2 regions of the Providencia sp. UF-183 genome follow, and region 2 is predicted to be linked to the other one. Evidence: riboswitches for the same ligand, from Rfam matches in the RefSeq annotation. Region 2 holds a riboswitch; the other holds the start of a gene.
The links. A riboswitch is a leader RNA that binds a small molecule or an ion and turns the genes downstream of it on or off. The one in region 2 is predicted to bind thiamine pyrophosphate.
Positions count from the first base shown of each region.

Region 1 (12,663 bases), on a different contig from region 2:
AGGGCGCAAACGTGGAAACGAAATGGAATAGCGGCTTTGCCAATAATATTGCTGCAAATACAGCAAATGCTCAGCCACCATGTAGCAATCGGTGCGCCAACTGTTAGATAAACCAATTAATGCGCCAAGGCCGATTTTATCTACACCAGCCTCGCCAAGACGTTCAGGGGTGGCTAAACGCCAGTGAAAATCTTGCTTTTTGCCCTTGAGGTGATGCAGTTGGTAGGTCGGCTCGTGGTACGTTTCTTGGTAAACCATCACACCATCTAATCCCAGTGTTTTCAATTCCTTATATTCTTCAGTGCTTAATGGCTGCACTTCCATCATCAATGAACTGAAATAAGGGCGAATGATAGGCAAAGTATGACGGAAGTAATCCATCCCCACTTTACTCTGGTGTTCCCCTGTGACTAACAATAAGCTATCAAACCCAATTTTACGGATTGTTTCGCACTCATTGACAATCTCAGTGTCATTGAGTGTTTTACGTTTGATTTTGTTGCTCATCGAAAAACCACAGTAAGTACAATCGTTTGCGCAAAGGTTTGATAAATAAAGTGGGACGTAAAACCCAACTGCGTGGCCAAAACGTTGGCGAGTAAGCCGTTGTGCTTTTTGCGCCATTGCTTCAACGTAAGGCCTTCCAGCAGGGGAAAGTAGCGCCATAAAATCGTCGAGGGTGAGGATATCACTGGCTAAGGCGTGTTCTACATCGTGGGCGGTTTTGCTATTAATTCGCAGCGTAGTATCGTCCCAATCCAGTGCATTTAGGCGCTCTTGGAAAGGGGGGATCATGATAGTGCCCCCAAAAAGCTGGTGAGTGGGCTGGATGCTTGCGCCTGCTGCTTCGGTGCTGCTAAGCCACTTTGATAAGCCAATTCGGCAGCTTCGACAGCCAGTTTAAAGGCTTTTGCCATTAAAATGGGTTGCTTGGCAACGGCAATCGCCGTATTCACCAGTACGGCATCTGCCCCCATTTCGATAGCTTCTGCGGCGTGGCTTGGCGCACCAATCCCTGCATCTACCACGACTGGCACGGTGGCTTGCTCGATAATAATTCGCAGCATTTCTTTGGTAGCTAAACCTTTATTGGTACCGATAGGCGCACCTAATGGCATGACTGCTGCGCAGCCAACTTCTTCAAGACGGCGGCACAATACGGGGTCTGCACTGCAATAAGGCAACACCACAAACCCCTCTTTGACCAGTTGCTCCGCTGCTAACAGTGTTTCTATAGGGTCGGGTAATAGATAGCGCATGTCAGGGTGAATTTCGAGTTTGACCCAATGGGTACCAAGGGCTTCTCGCGCCAGTCGCGCAGCAAAAACGGCTTCTTGCGCGTTTTTTGCCCCGGATGTATTGGGTAAAAGCTTTACGCCAAGCTCTTGAAGTGGCTGTAAAATACCATCATCCTGCCCGCGCAGGTTAATCCGCTTCATCGCCATGGTAACTAATTGGCTACCCGAGGTTTGAATGGCCTCTTGCATTAACGTAGCATTGGCAAACTTCCCTGTTCCCGTAAATAAGCGTGATTGAAAGGTCACATCAGCGATTTTTAACATGGTTAGCCCCCTGCGATAGCTTGAAATAACAAGATATTATCTTGGTCATTAATGAGATGAGAATCCCACTGACTCTTTGGAATGATGACTTGGTTGATGGCCAGTGCGGTGCCCGCAGTGGAGCGGCCTAGCGCCTCAAACAACTGGTTGACGGTTAGCGGGGCATCAAGCGTCATATTTTGGTCATTAATTAGGATATGCATGCTTCTTCCCGACAAACTGGACATTGCAACGATGGCGTTAGCTGCAAGGTGTTCCATTGTTGTTGTTTCCCATCGAATAAGCGTAATTTCCCACTTAAAGATGAAGGCAACCCGACAAGTAATTTAAGGGCTTCAAGGGCTTGTAGCGTACCGATAACGCCAACAACAGGCCCCAATACCCCAGCGGTACGGCAGTTACGCTCAGGTTCATCTTGGTCGGGATAAAGACAGGCATAACACCCTGAACTAAACGGCGGTTCGAGTACCATCAGTTGTCCACCAAAGCCCACCGCACTACCACTCACGAGTGTTGTGTTGGTCATGACGCAGGCGGCATTGACGGCATGGCGCGTTGCCATGTTATCGCAGCAATCAAGGACTAAATCGACTTGCTCGACGAGTGGGATTAATGTCTCAACCTCTAATTTCTGCACAATTGCGTGCGTTTTCACGAGCGGGTTGAGTTGGCGAAGCCGCTTTGCAGCTAATTGCGCTTTTGACTGTTCGATATCATCCGTATCGTAGAGTACTTGTCTTTGTAAATTAGAGACATGCAAATCATCGTGGTCAGCAAGCCATAACTCGCCAACGCCAGCACCGGCTAAGTAGAGGGAAGCGGGGGAGCCTAACCCGCCTAAACCGACAATCAGCACTTTGCTATTTTTCAGTTTTTGTTGCCCTTCAGGGCTAACGTCTTCAAGTAATAGCTGGCGGCTGTAACGCATGAATTCTTGGTCACTTAACATGATTAAATTCCTCGAATTATCAGCCGTGTGTCTATTTCACTAAATACACGGCTAATTATTTGATTATGAATTAATTAACAAGCGCGATGACGCTCAATTAAATTCAGTAACGTTTCAGTGGCTGCCCGCCAATCATCAGCTTTGGTGATCGCGCTGACCAGAGCCACACTGCCGACACCCGTTGCTAAGACAGCCGGTACGCGGTCAATGGAAATTCCACCAATGGCGACAGTGGGATAATCCGGCGTTGCTTCTACCATCGCTTTAAGGGTTTCCAGCCCTTGGGGGGACGATGGCATCTCTTTGGTTTGCGTGGGGAAAATATGCCCCATGGCAATGTAAGAGGGGCGCACAGATTTGGCGATGGCTAGCTCATGCTCATCGTGGGTGGAAATACCTAACCGAAGGCCAGCTTGGTGGATTGCCAGCAAGTCAGTGGTTTCCAAATCCTCTTGGCCAAGGTGTACGCCGTAGGCGCCAAACTCCACGGCTAAGCGCCAGTAGTCGTTGATAAATAACCGTGCGTTATGTTTTTTACCCAAAGCAATAGCTTTTTGGATATCATCACGCACGTCAGCATCTGCTTTGTCTTTGATGCGTAATTGGAGGGTGGAAACACCTGCACTAAGCAGGCGTTCAATCCATTCAACGGAATCAACAACAGGGTAAAGGCCGAGGTATTGCTCGGTCTCTGGAAAAGGTGATGTTGGCGCAACAATAGCATTAGGCGATTTTTTCATTATCAGCGACCTCTGCGTTCACAATTTCTGCGCCATGGTATAGCTCGCTACCGTGGGCACGGAAGGCTTCAGACATCTGCTCCATACCCGCTTCTTTTTCGTTTGCCTCTTTTTGGGCTGCGTAATCACGCACTTCTTGGGAAATTTTCATCGAGCAGAATTTCGGACCGCACATTGAGCAGAAATGGGCAATTTTTCCTGAGGCTTGCGGTAAGGTTTCATCGTGGTATTTACGTGCAGTTTCGGGGTCTAATGCCAAGTTAAATTGGTCTTCCCAGCGGAATTCGAAACGTGCTTTCGACATAGCATTGTCGCGAATTTGTGCACCGGGGTGGCCTTTGGCAAGGTCAGCTGCGTGCGCTGCAATTTTATAGGTGATAAGCCCTTGTTTAACGTCATCTTTGTTCGGCAAGCCCAAATGCTCTTTTGGTGTTACATAACAGAGCATTGCACAGCCAAACCAGCCGATCATTGCTGCGCCAATACCTGAGGTAAAGTGGTCATAACCCGGTGCAATATCGGTTGTAAGTGGGCCTAAGGTATAGAATGGGGCTTCGTGGCAATGTTCCAATTCTTCCGTCATGTTGCGGCGGATCATCTGCATCGGGACATGGCCGGGGCCTTCAATCATCACTTGGACGTCATATTCCCACGCAATTTTGGTTAACTCGCCAAGGGTATGAAGCTCGGCAAATTGTGCAGCATCGTTTGCATCTTGGATTGAGCCTGGGCGTAAGCCATCACCTAATGATAAGGAAACGTCGTAAGCGGCACAAATTTCACAGATTTCACGGAAGTTTTCATACAGGAAGTTTTCTTGGTGATGGGAGAGGCACCATTTTGCCATGATAGAACCACCGCGTGAGACAATGCCCGTCAAGCGTTTAGCGGTCATTGGCACGTAACGCAGCAAGACCCCAGCGTGGATAGTAAAGTAGTCAACGCCTTGTTCTGCTTGCTCTAATAACGTATCGCGGAACATTTCCCACGTTAGGTTTTCCGCTACGCCGTTGACTTTTTCAAGGGCTTGGTAGATTGGCACTGTGCCGATAGGGACTGGGCTATTACGTAAAATCCATTCACGTGTTTCATGGATGTAACGGCCTGTGGACAAATCCATGACGGTATCTGCGCCCCAACGTGTTGACCAAATCAGTTTTTCCACTTCTTCTTCGATGGATGAAGTGACCGACGAATTACCGATATTGGCGTTCACTTTCACCAAGAAGTTACGGCCAATAATCATCGGCTCAGATTCAGGGTGATTGATATTAGCAGGGATGATGGCACGACCTGCGGCGACTTCTTGGCGAACAAACTCAGGGGTAATATTTTCGGGCAAATTAGCCCCAAAGCCTTGCCCCGGATGTTGTTGCAGTAGAACTTCGCCACGAATACGTTCACGACCCATATTTTCGCGGATGGCGATAAATTCCATTTCTGGGGTAATGATGCCTTTACGAGCGTAGTGAAGTTGGGTGACGCATTTGTTGACTTGTGCTTTTAATGGGTGTGGGCGGTTGTTAAAGCGCAAGTGGTTGAGGCCTGCATCGGCAAGTCGCTGTTGCGTGAAATCAGAGCTTAAGTTTTCTACTTTGGTGGTGTCTGAGCGTTCGTTTATCCACGGAGCGCGAATTTTTTTCAGACCTTTGTGGACGTTGAGTTCTGATGTTGGGTCGCCGTAAGGGCCAGAAGTATCGTAGATAGGAACGGGTTCGTTGTCTTCAAATTGCGGGTTGTCTTTGTCGCCACCAATAAGGGTTTGAGAAAGCTGGATTTCTCGCATCGGAACTTGGATATCGTCTCTCGAACCTTGGAGATAAATACGTTCAGAATTGGGAAATGAAACGCCAGAAACTGTGTTGATAAAGTTTTCAGCGGCGTCACGTTGGGCTTTACGTGTGCGAGCAGGTGCAGCTTGTGGGGATAAATCAGCGGTCGGGATAACATTATTTGTAATATTGGACATAGCAATTTCCTGACATTGTCACGGCTATGATGCAAAACGCACCAAGCGGGTTTATCGAAAGAAAGTTGCTTGTCAGGAGTTCGGAGGAGTAATAAAAAGACGTTGCGTTTAAATTTTCACCAAACGGAAAATGGCAAAAATGGCGCTGAGTGATTACTCTTGTTCCCTTCGCGGGTATTAACCCGATCAGGTTCCGCGGATCCCGAATTAACGGTCTCAGCCTGATGTTTTCACATACTAGGCACTCCGACAAGAATTAATCAGTATAGAGAGCTTCCTGTGATTCTCAAGCTTTTTCCTCGTCATTCTTCGCGCGATAGGTGCGTTGGCTGCACTAAGTTACCCTAGTCACATACTTGTGTATGCTCCTAGGGATATCTTAGTTTGCCGCCTTCCTCTAGCACGAATAATTTAGAGGAACCTTTGAAAGGCAAGTTAGTTAAAACCTAAAACCTAAAACCTAAAACCTAAAACCTCAAAAATTAAAAATTAAAAATAAGGTTTATAAATTCCACTGATATTGCGGCCAATTATTTTCATTGGCGACTTTGAGAAGGCGTGGGTCACCGTTAACGATAAACGTTTCATCGGCGAATTGGCACATTGGGAGATCGTTGGCAGAGTCGGTGTAGAAATACACATACGCATCGGTGATTGGCTGGTGGCGAACCCAATCCATAAGGCGTTTAACTTTGCCTTCCTTGAAGGTCGGGATACCGTCAATTTCAGTGGTGTAGCAGCCATTTTGCTGTTTAATATCGATGCCCATCGCGACATCGGCATTGAGTTGATCTGCGATCTTTTTGACAATAAATGAAACGTTCGCGGAGATCACAATAATTGGGATCCCTTTGGCACGGTAGTGGGCGATCGTTTGAATCGCATCAGGGTAGATCCTCGGTAAAATCACGGTTTGCACAAAATCATCCAGCCAGATATCCACTTGCTCCGTTTTGATATCAGCGAGGGTTTGCAGGTTAAAGCGCAGGTAAGTTGGCATATCCAACGTTCCTGCATTGTACTGCGCCATCATGGCTTTATCGGCTTCCACAAACTGTGGGTCACGGATAATTTGCTTATCCCACAGATATTGCGTCCACAATACGCTGCTATCCCCTTGAATCAACGTATCATCTAAGTCAAAAATGGCTAATTTGTTTTGCATTATATTCCTATCGTATGATTAGCTAAGTGCACGAATTTCATTTTTATTAAACATTAACTCAAGGCGGGTGCCGGGTTCAAATAAACGTTCAGAGGAGCGATTGAGCAAATCTACCGTCATATCCCCTGCGGGGGTATTAACACTATAACGAATAATATTGCCAAGTAGTTGATGGTCTAAAATCACGGCATCGACAGGGTGTGATATATGGCTACCATACTGGCGACCTGCTTCTTTCACATAAATAGACTCAGGGCGGATAGCGAGGGTGCCTTGTAAATTGACGCCTAACATTGCGTTGGCTTTGTGAGCATCCACCAAATTGTAGTGGCCCATAAAGCGAGCAACAAACTCGTTGGCGGGCTGGGTATAAATATTCTCTGCCGTATCGCTTTGTACGATCTGCCCTTTATTCATCAAAAAGATCCTATCGGACATGATCATCGCTTCGTCTTGGTCATGGGTAACAAAAATCGTCGTGAGTCCAAGCTCCCGCTGAATATGGCGAATTTGCTGGCGCAAATGCTTACGAATGCGCGCATCAAGGGCGGATAACGGCTCGTCGAGTAACAAAATTTGCGGTTTCATCACTAGCGCCCTTGCCAGTGCGACGCGTTGGCGCTGCCCGCCGGATAATTGGTGAGGAAATTGTTGTTCTTTTCCTTGCAACTCAACCATTTCGATAACTTCTGCAACGGCTTTAGCTCTTTCGTTTCTATCGATTTTACGCATTTTTAAGCCGAAGGCGATATTGTCCGCGACGGTCATATTGGGGAAAAGTGCATAGCTTTGAAACACCATACCCACGCCACGTTGCTGGGCAGGCTGATGGGTAATATTTTTACGGTTAATATAAAGCTCACCGCTATTCGGTTGCTCGAGGCCTGCGATACAGCGTAATAAAGTGGATTTCCCACAACCACTCGGCCCCAATAGAGTGATAAATTCGCCTTTTTCAATGGTAAATTGAATATCCGCAAAGACCTGATTTGACCCGAAGGATTTTGTTAAATTCTCAGCAATTACATAGCTCATCATTCATCTCCTGAACGATTCAAACGCATCGCTAACCACGTCAGCAATAACGTAAATAAGAAGTAAGACATCACCAGCGCGGAAGTGAAGTGCCCACTGGTTTGGCGCATATTGAACAAGTAGATTTGCAAGGTTTCATAACGTGTTCCCACTAAAATATTGGCAAACACAAACTCACCCATTAAAAATGAAAATGAAATTAATAATGAAACCAACATACCTTTGCGGATATTTGGTAACACAATCATCATGAAAGCGTTAAAGGTATTCGCACCCAATAAATGCGCAGCATCCATCAGGTCATGTAAGTTAATTCCTTGAAAACTGTTGGCGAGGGCGCGGTACATAAATGGCAACGTGATGGTGAAATAGGTGCCAATTAAGATCCACGGCGTGCCTACTAACATAAATGGTTCGTCCGCAAAAATTTGCAATAAACCGACAGATGACACCACTGGTGGGATAGCGAAAGGCAGGATAATCAATAAATCCATCAATCCTTTTAGCTTGGGAAAGCGATAAAACACCGCAAATGTCATCGGTAAAATGACCAAGGTGCTGATTAACAGTGTGCCAAAACAGATAATCAACGAACGACCAAATGCCATTAAAAAGCGCGGGTCTTGCCATAATTGCAGATACCATTTAATGGACAACGCATCGGGTAATACGGTTGCTCCCCAAGAACTGGCAATGGAATACAAAAACGTGGCAATAATCGGCAACGCTAATAAGCTGGCAATACTGATTAACACTAACTTATGAAACCATAAACCAGCATTCTTATTGGTTATTACTGGGCTAATCACATTGTTATTTTGCATGGTAGCTCCGCTTGATTAACCAATGATGGATCCCAGTGATAAACCCTAAGATAGCGATAAGCAGGACGGATAATGCCGCCGCCATATTCGGTTCGAGGAATAAATCACCAGACACTAAACTGGCAATACGGATGGTCACAAGGTTGTAGTTACCGCTGGTTAACGCATAAGTACTGGCATACGCGCCCATCGCATTGGCAATTAAGATAATAAACGTGCCGAGTAAAGCAGGGGAAAGCACCGGAATCGCGACTTTTAACCAATAGGTTAATTTGCTGGCCCCCATGGTTTTTGCCGCATCTTCCCATTCAGGTTTGAGGGCATCAAAGGCTGGGTAAAGCAACAACACACCGAGTGGAATTTGAAAATAGACGTACAGCAGCATTAATCCGCTGGCGCTATAGATATTAAAATCTTCAATAATTCCCCATGCTTTGAGCTGCAACGTGATTGCGCCATTAAAGCCCAAAATAATGATAAACGCGAAAGCTAAGGGAACGCCGCTAAAGTTACTTGCCATGGTGGTGAATGAAATCATCATTCGACGCACCTTGCCTTGCATCTTGTAGATAGAAAAGGCGGTAACGCTGGCGATAAACAAACCGACTACGCTACAAATTAGTGATAACCATAAAGTATTTTCGAAGGCTTGCAGGTAAAAATCATTGGTAAACACCTCAAGGTAATGACTGAAGGACCAGGCTTCTTCATAGATAAAGCTGTTGATAAGCACCCAAATCATCGGGGCGATTTGAAATAGGCCAAACAGCACAAAAAAGGGCAGCAATAATAATGCCGCGCGCCAATGAAAACGGGCAAAAGTTTTTTTTAACATGGCCATTTTCCCTAGCTGTGGTTGGGCTTGCTCGTAGGGTGCAGTCAGGTCAGCCATTATGCATCTCCTTGTAATAGTGCATCACATACCGATTTATCGAGTGGGTCGATGCCCAATAAACGGCAGACCGTGCCACAAATATTGATTTGCTGAATATCGCAAGGCTGATGGGCAAACTTTGAACCGATGACAAATAGCGGAACTAGACACTCTTCGGAGAGTGTACCGCCATGGCTGCGATCGTTGTTCATGCCATGGTCGCTAGTGACAAGAATTTGATACCCCTGTTCAATCCACGTCGGGATGTAATTCGACAAAATAATATCTGCGTGGCGAGCTGCATTGCGGTATTGGGGTGAATCAAACCCAAACTTATGCCCTGTATCGTCAATATTCATTGGGTGAATCAATAAGAAGTCAGGGTTAAATTGACTACGCAAATATTCTGCATCCAGAAAGAGATGGTCATCGGGGTAGCTGTCTGCTTGGTAAAAGCAGCCGTGCTGAATAGTAAGTAGCTCATCATGCGTAAAACGGTCTCGAGTCGCCACAAAGGGTGCGCGGTTATAGAGCTCGCTCACCCAATAATAAGCGGCAGCGGCCGTGGTTTTACCCGCAAGACGCGCGAGAGAAAAAATGCTGTCAAAGTGGGATAAACGTACAACTTCATTGTTGACGACCCCGCTTTGCACTGGTGGTACACCCGTTAAAATACACTCATACAACGGGCGAGACATGGAAGGGAGTTCGCACTCCAATTGGTAAAGTGTTGCGCTGTCGGCTTTGATGAGTCCATTGAGATAGCCCATGCAATGATGGGCTACTGAATAACTTAAACCGTCTAGGACAACAAGTATGACTTTCTCAGACATCAGACTTTTATTCCTAAATTCAACAAATTCGATTACTGCTGGTGGATCAGAACTTGTTGTTGCCACATTTTTGGTAAATTACGCGATGATTTTTCCCAGCCTTCAGCATCTTTAATTGGCTGAACATTTTTATATTGTGCTTCTGGCAGCAATTTGGCTTTAACGTCATCAGGTAATGTCAGGTATTGTGCGCGGATTGGGCGTGCATAGCCTTCAGCAAGGTTCAACTGGCCTTTATCACTGAAAATAAATTCACGCGCTAACTTGGCCGCATTTGGGTTTTTCGCAAACTTATTGATAATCGTGGTGTAGCCAGAAATTACTGAGCCATCGGATGGGATCACAACCGTAAAGCGATCGCGGTTGATCTGATCGCGATAATTCAAGGCGTTGAAGTCCCATAAGATCCCAACTTCCACTTCACCTTTTTCGATGTTTGCAACAGTAGGGTCATTAACGGATAGGCGTTTTTGCTTCGCTAACTCAGCAAATAATTCAATGGCGGGTTTGAGGTTGTTTTCATCGCCACCACGGGCAAATGCAGCGGCTAAAACGGCGTTATTGGCTTGCGCTGCAATTCCAACATCCCCCACGGTGACTTTGTATTTACCTTTCAGTAAGTCGTCCCAACTTTTTGGCGCATCTTTGACTAAGTCGTTATTAATCATAAAAGCAATCGAACCGGTATAGGCTAACGCCCAATGGCCGTCTTTATCTTTTGCCCAATCAGGGATTTGTGACCATGTGGTTGGTTTATAAGGCTGAGTAACCCCTTTTTGCACCGCGACAGGGCCAAATGAAGCACCAACATCACCGATATCTGCTGTTGCGTTATTTTTTTCGGCGGCAAATTTGGCAATTTCTTGTGCAGAACTCATGTCTGTATCTTGGTGTTTTAAGCCATATTGCGTGGCTAAATCTTGCCAAGTTCCTTTCCAGTTTGCCCAAGAATCAGGCATCCCAACGCTGTAAACTTGCCCTTCTTTTTTCGCCGCATTGATCAACTCTGTTAAATTAGCATCCGCAGCAAATGTCATACTGGATGCGGTCAGTGATAGTAAAATCGCAGGAACGATAGTTTTCATTGTTTTCTCACTTTTGAGGAACGGTGAACCAGATTGGTTACTGAGCATCCTAATTTTAATAAGTGACAGTGAGTTGACCGTTTTATGACAGTTTTTAGACATTTTAGGGGATGAACTGTCTAAAAAGTGTCAAAATTGACAGGGATAGAAAATGAAACAAACGTTTGAATGACATTGTGTCAAAGAAGTGTATTGTGTGATTCGAAACTGATTTTTTTATCGACAACCTTTTTATCAACAATGAAAAGCCAAAAAAGATAGAGAAAATGAATAAATTAACGTTAGTAGGAACAGAAAGTGGCTGGTGGTTCGTCTGTTTCGCTGGTCGGCTGTGGTTACCGAAAGGGGACATTCCACGCGGCAGTGCTAAAGACTATTCATTAGAAGGTAAAAGTGCGACGCCAATCGGTGAATGGCAAGGGGAAATTGTCTGGCTGATCGCGGAAAAAATGCCATCCGATATGGCATCTCCGCGGGTTGTTGCCGCGCAGGATGAAGGTTTATTTCGCCTAGCTGGGCGCGGCGTGCAATTGGCGGAATTCTATCGCTCCCACCGCTATTGTGGCTATTGTGGTACCGCCATGCGCCATAGTGCGACGGAATGGGCGTGCTTGTGTGATCATTGCCATGAGCGTTACTACCCGCAAATTGCCCCTTGCATTATCGTGGGGATCCGCCGTGATGACCATATTCTCTTGGCACAGCACCGACGTCATTCTCAAAACCCATTATTTACCGTATTGGCAGGCTTTGTTGAGGTGGGTGAAACATTAGAAGAAGCCGTTATGCGCGAAGTCATGGAAGAGAGCCAAATAAAAGTGAAAAATATTCGCTACGTATCCTCACAGCCATGGCCGTTCCCTCACTCCTTAATGATGGGTTTCCTTGCGGATTACGAGAGCGGTGATATTCAGGTTGATCCGAACGAACTGGTTAGCGCAAATTGGTATCATTACAATGACTTACCACTTATTCCGCCTGGGGATACCATCGCAAGGCGCTTAATTGAGGATACAGTCGCATTGTGCCGTCAAAGTGAGTACGAATCGGACAAATAGCAGTGCGCTGATATTGTTGCCTTTTACATGTTACAATAGCCATCTTTGCTTATAGCCATTTGCGGCGGCCACTAATAATAATGGAGTAAATAATGACTGAGTTAAAAAATGACCGCTATCTACGTGCTCTGCTACGTCAGCCTGTAGATGTGACCCCGGTATGGATGATGCGTCAAGCGGGGCGTTATTTGCCTGAATACAAAGCAACGCGCGCCGAGGCTGGTGATTTTATTGCTCTGTGCAAAAATACTGAGCTTGCGTGCGAAGTGACACTTCAGCCATTACGTCGCTTTCCATTAGACGCCGCAATTTTATTCTCTGATATCCTAACTATCCCTGATGCTATGGGGCTTGGGTTGTATTTTGAAACAGGCGAAGGCCCACGTTTTCAAAAGCCTATCACCAGTGCGGCAGATGTGAAAAACATCCCAATTCCCGATCCTGAAATGGAGCTGGGATATGTGATGGACGCGGTTCGCGCCATTCGTAAAGCCCTTGAAGGAAATGTCCCGCTGATTGGTTTCTCTGGAAGCCCATGGACATTGGCGACATATATGGTGGAAGGTGGC
Region 1 covers NZ_JBSICD010000031.1:21,253-33,915, forward strand. The annotation lists gene thiH (2-iminoacetate synthase ThiH) at 1-795, opposite strand, end outside; gene AC4IFT_RS20820 (thiazole synthase) at 792-1,562, opposite strand; gene thiS (sulfur carrier protein ThiS) at 1,565-1,765, opposite strand; gene AC4IFT_RS20830 (HesA/MoeB/ThiF family protein) at 1,753-2,511, opposite strand; gene thiE (thiamine phosphate synthase) at 2,586-3,251, opposite strand; gene thiC (phosphomethylpyrimidine synthase ThiC) at 3,235-5,220, opposite strand; TPP riboswitch at 5,367-5,479, opposite strand; gene AC4IFT_RS20845 (HAD family hydrolase) at 5,723-6,385, opposite strand; gene AC4IFT_RS20850 (ABC transporter ATP-binding protein) at 6,404-7,420, opposite strand; gene AC4IFT_RS20855 (ABC transporter permease) at 7,420-8,244, opposite strand; gene AC4IFT_RS20860 (ABC transporter permease) at 8,234-9,136, opposite strand; gene AC4IFT_RS20865 (alkaline phosphatase family protein) at 9,136-9,951, opposite strand; gene AC4IFT_RS20870 (ABC transporter substrate-binding protein) at 9,984-11,036, opposite strand; gene nudC (NAD(+) diphosphatase) at 11,303-12,094, shown strand; gene hemE (uroporphyrinogen decarboxylase) at 12,187-12,663, shown strand, end outside.
Region 1: it holds a riboswitch for thiamine pyrophosphate, as region 2 does, so the genes downstream of both, thiC (phosphomethylpyrimidine synthase ThiC) here and thiB (thiamine ABC transporter substrate binding subunit) in region 2, are expected to answer to the same signal.

Region 2 (12,663 bases):
AGTGATGATTTCCGCGCGGTCATCAATACCATTTTTTAAGTTATTAACAACTTTCTGAAGTTGATCAAGATGAGTGCCATCTGGGCGTTGCCATGAGCGGCCTTGAACACCATAAACACGGCCCATATCATCCTCACCCTTCCGATGGGGATTATTCAGCCAAGCTTGGTTTTCATTCGCATTTGCGTTCCAAGTGTTGCAACCAATTTCACGAAATTGTGCTGCATTATCATAACCGCGCAAGTAACCGAGTAGCTCTGCAATCGCTGCTTTATAAAAGCTTTTACGAGTCGTAATCAAGGGGAATTGATTATTACCAACATCATATTCAAGATCGGCATTGATAATAGTTAAACAACGAACGCCTGTGCGTTTGTTTTCAACCCATTGCCCTTCATCAATAATACGTTGGCATAAATCTAGATACGGCTTCATAGTGGCTCTCTTTTATTCAAAAATAACTTAACTGGTATGCTTAGTACTAAATACGTTATCTTCAGCGAAATTGTTGTACTTAAAATACTAAGCTAACCACAATAACAATGCTAGCTAACTACCTTTAGGCTCTTTTTCTGGCTTATGAGCAGGAACATTTTTACCGTACTTATATGCCCATACAATCATTAAAATACCAATGACTATCATAGGAATAGATAAAATTTGCCCCATACTAATACCACCAAACAACCCAAGTTGAGCATCTGGCTGCCTAAAAAACTCCACAATAATCCTAAATGCACCGTAGCCGATTAAAAACAGCCCTGAGACACTGCCCATTGGCCTTGGTTTACGGACAAATAAGTTAAGAATAAGGAATAAAACAATGCCTTCTAAAAACATTTCATACAGCTGCGATGGATGCCTTGGTAACACACCATATTGCTCTAAGATCGGCAGTAAAGAAGGGTCTTGAGCCGCCAATTGGATATCTTCGCTGCGTGAATGCGGGAACAAGAAAGCCCAAGGTGTATCAAGGGTGACACGCCCCCACAACTCGCCATTAATGAAGTTACCGATACGCCCCATTCCTAAACCAAACGGGATCAATGGAGCCACAAAGTCAGAAACTTGGAGAAAACGACGACGAGTACGATGTGCAAACCACATCATGGCGCAAATAACACCAATTAAGCCGCCATGGAAGGACATTCCACCATCCCATACTTTAAAGAGATAAAGCGGGTCATCGAGGAAAACAGGGAGATTATAGAAAAATACGTAGCCAAGGCGGCCACCGACAAAAACACCAACAAAACCAACATATAGCAGGTTTTCAACTTCATTTTTAGTCCAGCCGCTATTTGGTTTTGCTGCACGGCGTCCCGCTAACCATAACGCAAAAACAAAACCAACAAGGTACATAAAACCATACCAGTGCAGCGATACTGGCCCAATTGAGAACATAACAGGATCAATTTCCGGAAATGCTAAGTAGCTGTTACTCATCGTTCCCCACTTTTAATGATTAAGCCAACACCTTGCTGGCCATAAAATATTCAATACGCTTCAATTAGTTGAAGAGCGCGAAAGCATACAACAAAAAACACAATGACTTATACTCGAATATATTCATTTTCGACTAATTTAGCGTCAGGCTAACAGGGAAAATAAGCTAAATACCACCACGAACAAACCCACCTAGACGGTGAATTTCCATAAAGAGGCTAGCTTCCTTCCTAACACTTTCACTTGTCTCTGCGGTTAATAATTTACCTACTAAATCAGACATTAACACGGGATCAAGCTGGCGGATAAGGTATTTCATCCGCGGAACACTCCGCCCACTCATACTTAAAGAGCGGTAACCAAGGGCAATTAATATCATAGCACTGAGTGGCTGGCCTGCCATCTCACCACACACACTAACAGGAAGCCCCAAGCGCTGACACTCTTCGCTGACCTTCGCAAGAAAGCGAATAATTGCAGGGTGGAGATTATCATATAGCGCCGCGACATGTGTATTATTGCGGTCAACAGCAAGTAAATATTGTGTAAAGTCATTGGTGCCAATAGAAATAAAATCGACACGTTTTTTTATCTCTGGCAATAAAAATAGCAATGAAGGTACTTCAAGCATCACGCCCACCTGCGGCATTTTTACTGGCTGCCCAAGCAACTGCCCCACCTCTTCTTTTGCTCTTTTTATTAACGAAATAGCTTCATCTATTTCATTAATACTCGTCACCATCGGCAAAAGAATCCGTAAATTTCCTGATAACACATTAGCCCGTAACATTGCCCTTAATTGAATTAAAAAAATCTCAGGTTGATCAAGCATAATGCGGATCCCTCGCCAGCCTAGGCTTGGATTTTCCTCACTAATAGGCATATACGGAAGCTGTTTATCTGCCCCAATATCAAGGGTACGTAACACGACTGGCTTTGTTGGAAATAGCTGTAAAACTTCTTTATATAGCTGTTTTTGTTCATCTTCTGAAGGAAAACCATTATGCAGCATAAACGGCAGTTCTGTGCGGTATAGCCCAACACCATCAACACCAATATTAATTTGCTGCTCATAGCGCGGACTCAACCCTGCATTTAGGTATATCTGTACCTGCTCACCACCTATTAAGGTCGCATCTTGCTCTAAGGTTCCCTCCGCCAAACGACTAATAACGTTTTCTTCTTCAATAATCTGCTGATATTCTTGAATAATTAGATTTTCGGGCTCAATAAAAACTTCGCCACGATAACCATCTAAAATCAAATGGCGGTTATGCAGTAAAGACGGTTCAATATCCGCCCCCATAATGGCAGGAATACCCATCGCTCGGATTAAAATTGCCGAGTGCGAGTGTGTTGCGCCATCACGTACGATAACACCCGCTAGTTGCTCCATTGGCAATTCAGCAAGCACACTGGCGCTGAGTTCATCAGCCACTAAAATAAAGCGTTCAGGCCATTGTTCATTCGCTGTTAACGTATCATCAAGATGGAATAATAAGCGCTGGCCTAACGCCTTAAGATCTGCGCCTCGCTCTCTTAAATAGAGATCACGTAAACGAGAAAATTGCTCAACATAGTTTTCGATAACTGTTTTCACAGCCCATTCAGCGGCTGCGCCACCATCAATGGCAGTAAATAAATGTTTTTTAAGCTGGGGGTCACTAAGCAGGTGATTATAAAGATCAAAAATTGCCGCACTTTCTTTCGCAGAGCTCGCCATAAAGCGCTTGCTGATCCGCCGGCACTCGGCTGTTGCACTTTCTAATGCCGTGATTAAACGTTGTTTTTCGCTGTCGATATCAATGGCACTGGTTTGACTGATACTGTCAAAAGAAGGTTGCGAAGTATCTTGCCAACCATAGGCCATTGAAATTCCCTGAGAAACAGGGATGGCTTTAATTCTATTTTGCCGATATTGCCCAAAAATTCCTTTGGCTTGTGCTTGCGATAGGATCACCGCGAGCTGCATCGACAGTGTCACCATAAAAGATTCTTCTGTCTCATTAAACAATCGTTTCTCACGCTGTTGAACCACCAGCACGCCAAGTAGTTGTCGACGATAAACAATGGGGACACCAAGAAAGGCTTTAAGTTGCTCTTCTTTTAATTGAGGAAGGTATTTGTATTGAGGATGTTCACGGGCATCAGCGAGGTTTAGCATTTCAGATTGGCGCCCAACCGCACCAACAACGCCTTCGTCAAAGCCAAGGCGAATAGCAATCCCGCTAGGTTTCTTTAACCCGCGGGTTGCCATTAAGTAATAGCATTGGCGGGGATGATCGGCTAAGTAAATCGAACACACATCAGTTCGCATTGCTTTGCAGGTCTCGTCCACCAATACTTCAAGCGCATCGGTCAAACTTGTCGCCATCGCAACTTTTTCGACAATTTCACGTAAACGCATCAACATAGGCTTACTTTGCTCCGCGCCTACGGTTATTAAAAGCAGGTCGTTGTGGTAATTTTTGTTCCTGTAAAGGCATTACAATTGGAGCGAATTCCTTCATAACACGGCGATAAACTTCCCGTTTAAAAGAAACCACCTGCCTGACAGGATACCAATAACTGACCCATCGCCAGCCATCAAATTCTGGCGATTTACTGCGCTGCACGTTTATATCAGCATCATTACATTGCAGTTGGAGTAAAAACCAACGCTGTTTCTGCCCAATACAAACCGGTTTTGTATCCCAACGCACCAAACGCTTGGGTAATTTGTAACGTAACCAATTACGGGTAGATGCCAATAACCTGACATCCTTACGCTGTAGCCCAACTTCTTCGTATAACTCACGATACATCGCTTGCTCTGGTGATTCCCCCGGATTGATGCCTCCTTGAGGGAACTGCCAAGAGTGTTGACCATAGCGGCGAGCCCATAAAACCTGCCCTTGCCGATTACAAATTACGATTCCTACATTCGGGCGGTAGCCATCATCATCAATCACTCGACTACCCCAATAACCAAATTTGAAAGATGCCTAATTGTTTCACACATACCCTAACTGGTAAACCTATATCAATACAGTTTGCAGATATGTCCGAAGTCTCTACAATAGTGAGCGTCTCAACGGGGTGCCAAATTTATTTTGGCTGAGAAATAACCCGTAGAACCTGATCCGGTTAATACCGGCGTAGGGATTTGAGCCACCGCTTGCAAACCTGCATCGGTTCACTCTCAAATCCTGTGTCACTCTCTTTTAGCGCAGGAAAAAGCATGTTTAAAAACAAAATTATAGCATCGATTTTGACCCTTAGTGCACTCGGTTTAAGTCAATTGGCATGGGCAGAGAAACCAACCCTAACTGTCTATACCTATGACTCCTTTGCCGCAGAGTGGGGACCGGGTCCGCAAATTAAAAAGAATTTTGAAGCCCAGTGTGACTGCGAATTAAAAATTGTTGCCTTGGGGGATGGCGTTGCGCTGTTAAACCGTTTAAGAATGGAAGGAAAAAAAAGTAAAGCTGACGTCATTTTAGGCTTAGATAACAACCTATTAGATTCCGCCGAAAAAACAGGCCTCTTTGTCCCTGCTGAAATTGACACGGCAGCCTTAAAATTACCTATTGCATGGGATAGCTCTATTTTCATTCCTTATGATTATGGCTATTTCGCTTTCATTTATGACAAAAATAAAATCCAACAACCGCCCACAAGTATGGATGCGCTATTAAATAGCGAAAATAACTGGAAAATCATCTACCAAGACCCACGCACCAGCACGCCAGGGCTTGGCCTGATGTTATGGATTGAAAAACTATATGGTGATAAATCCGCAGATGCTTGGAAAAAAATGGCAGGAAAAACCTTAACGGTCACAAAAGGTTGGAGCGAAGCATACGGCTTATTCTTAAAAGGTGAAGGAGATTTCGTTCTGAGCTATACCTCATCGCCGGGCTACCAGATGCTCAACGACAAAAAAGATAACTACGCCGCAGCCTTGTTTGATGAAGGCCATTACATGCAAGTAGAAGTCGCTGCAAGGTTGAAAAACAGCCCACAACCTGAACTCGCTAAGCAATTTTTACAATTCGTTTTAACACCTGAATTCCAAAACACTTTACCGACTACTAACTGGATGTATCCGGTGATTGATATCCCTCTGCCAGAGGTTTATAACCAACTGCCTCTGCCAGAAAAAGCCTTACAATTTAGTTCACAAGAAGTGGCTAAAGAACGTCAAAACTGGACGCGTTTATGGCAAACCGCCGTCAGTCGTTAATTAATCTCTCTTTATTACCGGGAGCTTTTGCTTCCGGTTTATTAATTGCGATAGCGCTTCTCAGTTTTGGAGCGCTGTGGTTTTTTGCGCCTGAAATCGCCATTGATGACATCATCAGCGACAGTTACCTATGGCATGTCATTGGCTTTACCTTTTGGCAGGCATTTTTATCCGCTATTTTTTCCGTGCTTCCTGCCATTTTACTTGCAAGAGCACTTTACCGTCGTCGTTTTTGGGGGCGTACATTATTTATACGCCTCTGCGCGATGACACTTGTCTTACCCGTTTTAGTGGCTGTTTTTGGGATTTTATCGGTATACGGGCAAACAGGTTGGCTGGCAAAAACCTTCGACTGGCTCGGGGTGGAATACAGCTTTTCGCCCTACGGATTAAAAGGAATTTTACTTGCACATATTTTCTTTAATATGCCCCTCGCCACAAGAATGTTATTGCAATCCTTAGAAAATATCGCCATTGAACAGCGTCAAATGACTGCGCAATTAGGCTTTAATGAGTGGCAACAATTTAGAATTTTAGAATGGCCTTATTTGCGTAGGCAAATCCTCCCTACCGCATCACTGATCTTTATGTTGTGCTTTGCTAGCTTTGCCACCGTACTCGCTTTAGGTGGCGGCCCTGCGGCAACAACGATTGAACTCGCAATCTATCAAGCGCTTAATTATGATTTTGATCTTGGTAGAGCGACAATTTTGGCGCTCATCCAATTATTTTTCTGTCTTGGATTGATGTTTATCTGTCAAAAAATCAATAATTTATTTTCAGTTGGTTTTAGCCAGCAAACACAATGGGTAGACCCCGCAGATAACCTTTTTCGCCGTATTCGTGATTGCTTGTTAATTACTGCGGCGATGTTATTGTTGCTCCCCCCGCTGCTTGCCGTCGTTTTCGATGGTTTAAATGGGCAGCTATTATCGGTCTTACAGCAACCTGCATTATGGCAAGCCACAGGAACATCGCTGTTTATTGCGCTCTGCGCTGGTGTAGTTTGTGTCACTCTCACCTTGATGCTGCTTTGGAGTAGCCGTGAGCTGCGTTTACGCCAAGCCGTGCGACTTGGACAAGCGATTGAGTTAAGCGGCTTAATTATTTTAGCGATGCCTGGGATCGTCCTTGCAACAGGTTTTTTTATCTTTTTCAATGAAACCATTGGGCTACCTGAATCTCCCTACCCCTTGGTGATAATGACCAATGCCCTGTTGGCTATCCCTTATGCTTTAAAAGTCCTCGAAAACCCTATGAGAGACACCGCGGAGCGATATAACCCTTTATGCCAATCCTTAGCGATCACCGGGTTTAACCGCTTTAAAATTATTGAGCTCAAAGCACTACGTAAACCAATTGCCCAAGCTCTCGCATTTGCTTGTGTGATTTCAGTGGGGGATTTCGGCATCGTAGCCCTGTTTGGTAATGAAAATTTCCGCACGCTTCCCTATTATTTGTACCAGCAAATTGGGGCATATCGCACCAATGATGGCGCGGTAACTGCGATGCTGCTGCTATTGCTGTGTTTTTGTTTATTTAGCCTGCTCGAACGCATTTCAGGAAAACACCATGATTAAGCTGACAAATTTAGATTACCAATATGATAACTTAACGATGTCGTTTGATTTTTCAGTAAAATCAGGGGAATGTATCGCTATCATGGGACCAAGTGGTGCGGGGAAAAGCACGTTACTGAGCTTAATTAGCGGCTTTCAATTTCCCAAAACAGGCACAATAGAACTTAATGGGCAAGATCACACCTTCACGCCACCAGCACAGCGCCCTGTTTCCATGCTATTTCAAGAAAACAATTTATTTGCGCACTTAACGATACGGCAAAATATCGGCCTCGGTTTGCAGCCAAGCCTGCGATTGAACTCGGCGCAAATGCAGGTCGTCGAGCAAATTGCGGCTCATGTCAGTTTAACTGAGTGCTTAGACCGCTTGCCAGCACAGCTTTCAGGTGGGCAACGCCAACGTGCCGCCCTTGCCCGCTGTTTGGTTCGCAATCAACCGATTTTATTGCTTGATGAGCCTTTTTCAGCCCTCGACCCTGCCCTGCGCCATGAAATGCTTATGTTGTTAAAAACGGTTTGTGCAGAAAAATCCATCACATTGTTAATGGTGTCTCATAATGTGGATGACGCCCTGCAAATTGCCCCAAGAACGTTAGTCATCTCTGATGGTGTAATTGCCTATGACGGTGATACACAAGCTTTATTACAAGGGCAAAGTGCAGCTTCTGCACTGCTTCGTGTCACCGACACCAATTAATACTGTATAAATTCACACTACTGTCGTATATTATTGGGTAACTTAGCAAACCGAGTTGCCCAATGCCCCAACTAATGCCCCCTGCACAACAAGGCTTTATCTTAAGCCGGCACTGGAAAGACACCCGCCAAGGCGTCGAGGTCACGTATTGGCTTCTCACAGACACACACCCGCAAAAAATAACCATTCCCAATCAAAAAGCAGTTGGCTTTTTATCGGCTTCAAAGCTACCAATTGTTCAGCATCTTTTAGATGAACAACCGAATGTCAGCTATCGATTACTTGAACTCTCTGACTTTCAAAGGGAAAAAGTCTACGCCATTTATTGTCACCAATATCGCCAATTACAGAATATCGAAAAAAGCTGTAAAGAATTCGGCGTTGAGCTGTTTGAAACCGATATTCGCCCTTGTGAACGCTATTTAATGGAGCGATTTATTACAGCGCCTGTGTGGTTTTCTCGTAATTCACGCGGTGAATACCAACTCAAGTCTTGTGAAGGTTATCGACCAAAAATTAAAGCGGTATCTCTTGATATCGAAACCAGCCAACATGGTGAGCTATATTCCATAGGGCTATCTGGTTGTGGTGACAACGTGGTGTTTATGTTAGGCCCAGAGCAAGGCCCTGCATTAAATTCGGCTCACCGCCTAGTGTATGCAAGTAGCCGGCCTCAATTGCTAGAGAAACTCAATGAATGGCTACAACAGTACGACCCTGATGCCATAATCGGTTGGAACTTAATCCAGTTCGACTTACAGGTTTTGCAAAAACACGCAGAACGCTATGGCATTCCGCTGTTATTTGGGCGGCAAGGGACAAAACTTGAGTGGCGGGAGCACGGCTTCAAACAAGGCGTTTTCTTCGCTTCAGCCCAAGGTCGACTTATTATCGACGGTATTGATGCACTCAAAAATGCGACATGGCATTTTGCTTCGTTTAGTTTGGAATTTGTCGCCCAAGAGCTTCTCGGGGAAGGTAAGGCGATTGATACCCCCTACGACCGAATGGACGAAATTAACCGCCGCTTTGCTCACGATAAACCCGCATTAGCACACTACAACATTCAAGACTGCGTTTTAGTCCACCGTATATTCGAAAAAACCGATCTCATGGCGTTCTTGCAAGAGCGTTCGTCGGTCACAGGCTTAGTAGCAGATAAAATGGGAGGCTCCGTTGCGGCATTTTCCCACCTTTATATTCCGCGGTTACATCGCCTTGGCTTCGTTGCACCAAATATAACTGAGCACAAGATGCAGTTAAACCCAGGTGGATTTGTGATGGATTCTCAACCGGGGCTGTATGACTCTGTGTTAGTGTTGGACTACAAAAGCCTGTACCCATCAATTATTCGTACCTTTTTAATTGACCCCGCAGGTATGATTGAAGGACTTGCTCACCCTGAACCACAACATTCTGTGCAAGGTTTTCGCCAAGCATGGTTTTCACGTACGACCCATTGTTTACCCGATATTGTTAGCCATATTTGGCAAGCGCGCGATAAAGCCAAAAAAGAACACAATGCACCGCTTTCCCAAGCCCTAAAAATTATTATGAATGCCTTTGCTGGCGTGCTTGGCGCTGAAGGCTGCCGTTTCTTTGACCCACGCTTAACGGCCTCAATTACGATGCGCGGCCATGAAATCATGCGTACAACCAAGCAATTGATTGAATCCCAAGGTTACCAAGTCATTTATGGGGATACAGACTCCACATTTGTTTGGCTACGTGAGCAACACACTGAAGAACAAGCGCAAAAGATTGGCTATGCGCTTCGTGATTACGTCAATGATTGGTGGAAACAGCATTTAAAGGATGAATGGCAGCTCGAAGGTGTGCTTGAACTTGAGTACGAAACACATTATCGCCGTTTTCTTATGCCAACCGTGCGTGGCGCTGAAATGGGCAGTAAAAAACGTTATGCGGGTTTAAGCCAAGATAAAATGATATTCAAAGGGCTAGAAACGATCCGTTCAGATTGGACGCCACTTGCACAAATTTTTCAAAAAGAGCTCTACACTCGAATTTTTCATCGTCAATCGTATCGTGAATATATTCGTGAATATATCCAAAATATTCGAGCAGGTAAATTTGATGACCGCTTGGTTTACCGTAAACGCTTACGTCGAAAACTCACTGATTACCAACGAAATGTACCACCACATGTTCGCGCGGCACGTGCCGCAGATGACTATAATATAAAATTACAGCGCCCGTTACAGTACCAAAATGGGGGTTGGATAAGCTATATCATCACACAGGCAGGGCCTGAACCACTCGAAATCGTAACAGCAAGGCCAGATTATGAACACTATATTTCTAAGCAAATCAAACCAATAGCCGATGCTATCTTACCTTTCTTAGAGGATGACTTCGATACCCTATTAACAGGCCAAATTACCCTGTTGTTCTAAAATTTATTATTCCACTGATGCTTTTTTAACAGGTGACGATAAGCCGCGGTTGAATTAATATAACGCCCCTTTGATATCCGCACAGCTCGACTGCACAAATAATGCGCGATAATCAGTAATACTCGTTATAATTCAATCAGCACTTTTTGCCTTATCTTCAGTGTATTTTTCGCTAAGAAGTTAAAGCAATGACAGTGAGCCACTGCAATTTGAATTTATTAATGTGTATAATTAATCATCAGGTAATGACTATTTTTACAAAAAATCGAACTCTTCCTTGTGCAACAGATGATTAGTTGCACCAACACTGGGCGAAGACTCTGATAAAAATTGTCTAAAAAAATCTAAGAATAACTCACAAATTTATGGAATTAAGTTAAATCTATGCCATTTACTCTTGGTCAACGCTGGATCAGCGATACAGAAAGCGAACTTGGATTAGGCGCCGTTGTGGCTATCGATACCCGCATGGTAACGTTACTTTTCCCTGCTAGTGGCGAAAACCGCCTTTACTCACGCAGTGATGCGCCGATTACCCGAGTGATGTTTAATGAAGGTGATACCATCACCAGCCACGATGGCTGGCAACTTCAAGTTGAAAGCATTGAAGAAGATAAAGGATTATTAACTTACATTGGTACGCGCTTAGACACGCAAGAAACTGATGTAAGCCTCAGAGAAGTGTTTCTCGATAGCAAATTGACCTTCAATAAACCCCAAGACCGTTTATTTGCAGGCCAGATTGACCGTATGGATCGCTTTGCACTGCGTTTTCGCGCCCGTAAATTCCAAAGCGAGCAAGTTAAGCACCAAGCAACAGGCCTGCGCGGCATACGCGCCAGTTTAATTCCACACCAGTTACACATCGCCAACGAAGTAGGCAAACGCCATAATCCACGCGTTTTACTCGCAGATGAAGTGGGCTTAGGGAAAACCATCGAAGCTGGGATGATCATCCACCAGCAACTTATTGCTGGCCGTGCTGAGCGTGTCCTTATCATCGTTCCTGAGAGCTTGCAGCATCAATGGCTGGTGGAAATGCTTCGCCGTTTTAACCTGCGTTTCTCGCTGTTTGATGATAGCCGTTATAGCGAAGCACAACACGACAGCGATAACCCATTCGAAACTGAACAATTAGTCTTATGTTCATTGGATTTTGTCCGCCGCAACAAGCAGCGTTTCGACCAACTGGTTGAAGCAGGCTGGGATATGATGGTTGTCGATGAAGCTCACCATTTACAATGGAGTGAAGCTGCACCAAGCCGCGAGTACCAAGTAATTGAAACGCTAGCAGAAAGCGTTCCTTCAGTCCTTCTGTTAACCGCAACACCTGAACAGCTCGGTCAAGAAAGCCACTTCGCTCGATTGCGCCTGCTCGACCCAAGCCGTTTCCATGATTATGCGGAGTTTGTTGCTGAGCAGGATAACTACCGCCCAGTCGCCGATGCTGTTTCATTGTTATTATCAGGCGATAAACTGACCAATGATCAACAGAACTTACTCAATGATTTGATCAAAGAGCAAGATATTGAGCCATTGCTGAAAGCCGCTAATCTCGAAACGGAAGATGGCACTGCCGCTCGCCAAGAGCTAATTAACATGCTGATGGACAGACACGGCACGAGCCGCCTGTTATTCAGAAACACCCGTAATGGTGTTAAAGGCTTCCCGCGTCGTGAGCTGCATTCGTTAAAAATGCCATTACCGACCCAATACCAGACCGCAATTAAAGTGGCGGGTATTATGGGCACCAAAAAAGACACCGAAACTCGCGCCAAAGAGATGCTGTACCCGGAGCAAATTTACCAAGAGTTTGAAGGTGAAAATGCGACGTGGTGGAACTTCGACCCCCGTGTTGAATGGTTGATGGGCTTTTTAACCGCGAATCGCAATGAGAAAGTCTTGGTTATCTGCGCAAAAGCGGCGACTGCACTGCAATTAGAGCAAGTTTTACGTGAACGTGAAGCGATTCGAGCTGCCGTCTTCCACGAAGGGTTATCCCTGTTAGAGCGTGACCGCGCCGCCGCGTATTTTGCTTCTCAAGAAGAAGGCGCACAGGTATTACTGTGCTCTGAAATTGGTTCAGAAGGCCGTAACTTCCAGTTCGCAAACCAGTTAGTCATGTTTGACCTGCCGTTTAACCCTGATTTGCTAGAACAGCGTATTGGTCGTTTAGACCGTATTGGCCAAAGCCGTGACATCAGCATTCATGTGCCTTTCTTAGAAAACACCGCGCAAGCCGTGCTTATCCGTTGGTATCACGAAGGCTTAGATGCCTTTGAACACACCTGCCCGACAGGT
Region 2 covers NZ_JBSICD010000036.1:599-13,261, forward strand. The annotation lists gene AC4IFT_RS21500 (thymidylate synthase) at 1-435, opposite strand, end outside; gene lgt (prolipoprotein diacylglyceryl transferase) at 550-1,446, opposite strand; gene ptsP (phosphoenolpyruvate--protein phosphotransferase) at 1,613-3,859, opposite strand; gene rppH (RNA pyrophosphohydrolase) at 3,864-4,397, opposite strand; TPP riboswitch at 4,511-4,608, shown strand; gene thiB (thiamine ABC transporter substrate binding subunit) at 4,667-5,671, shown strand; gene thiP (thiamine/thiamine pyrophosphate ABC transporter permease ThiP) at 5,647-7,251, shown strand; gene thiQ (thiamine ABC transporter ATP-binding protein ThiQ) at 7,244-7,948, shown strand; gene AC4IFT_RS21535 (DNA polymerase II) at 8,011-10,362, shown strand; gene rapA (RNA polymerase-associated protein RapA) at 10,747-12,663, shown strand, end outside.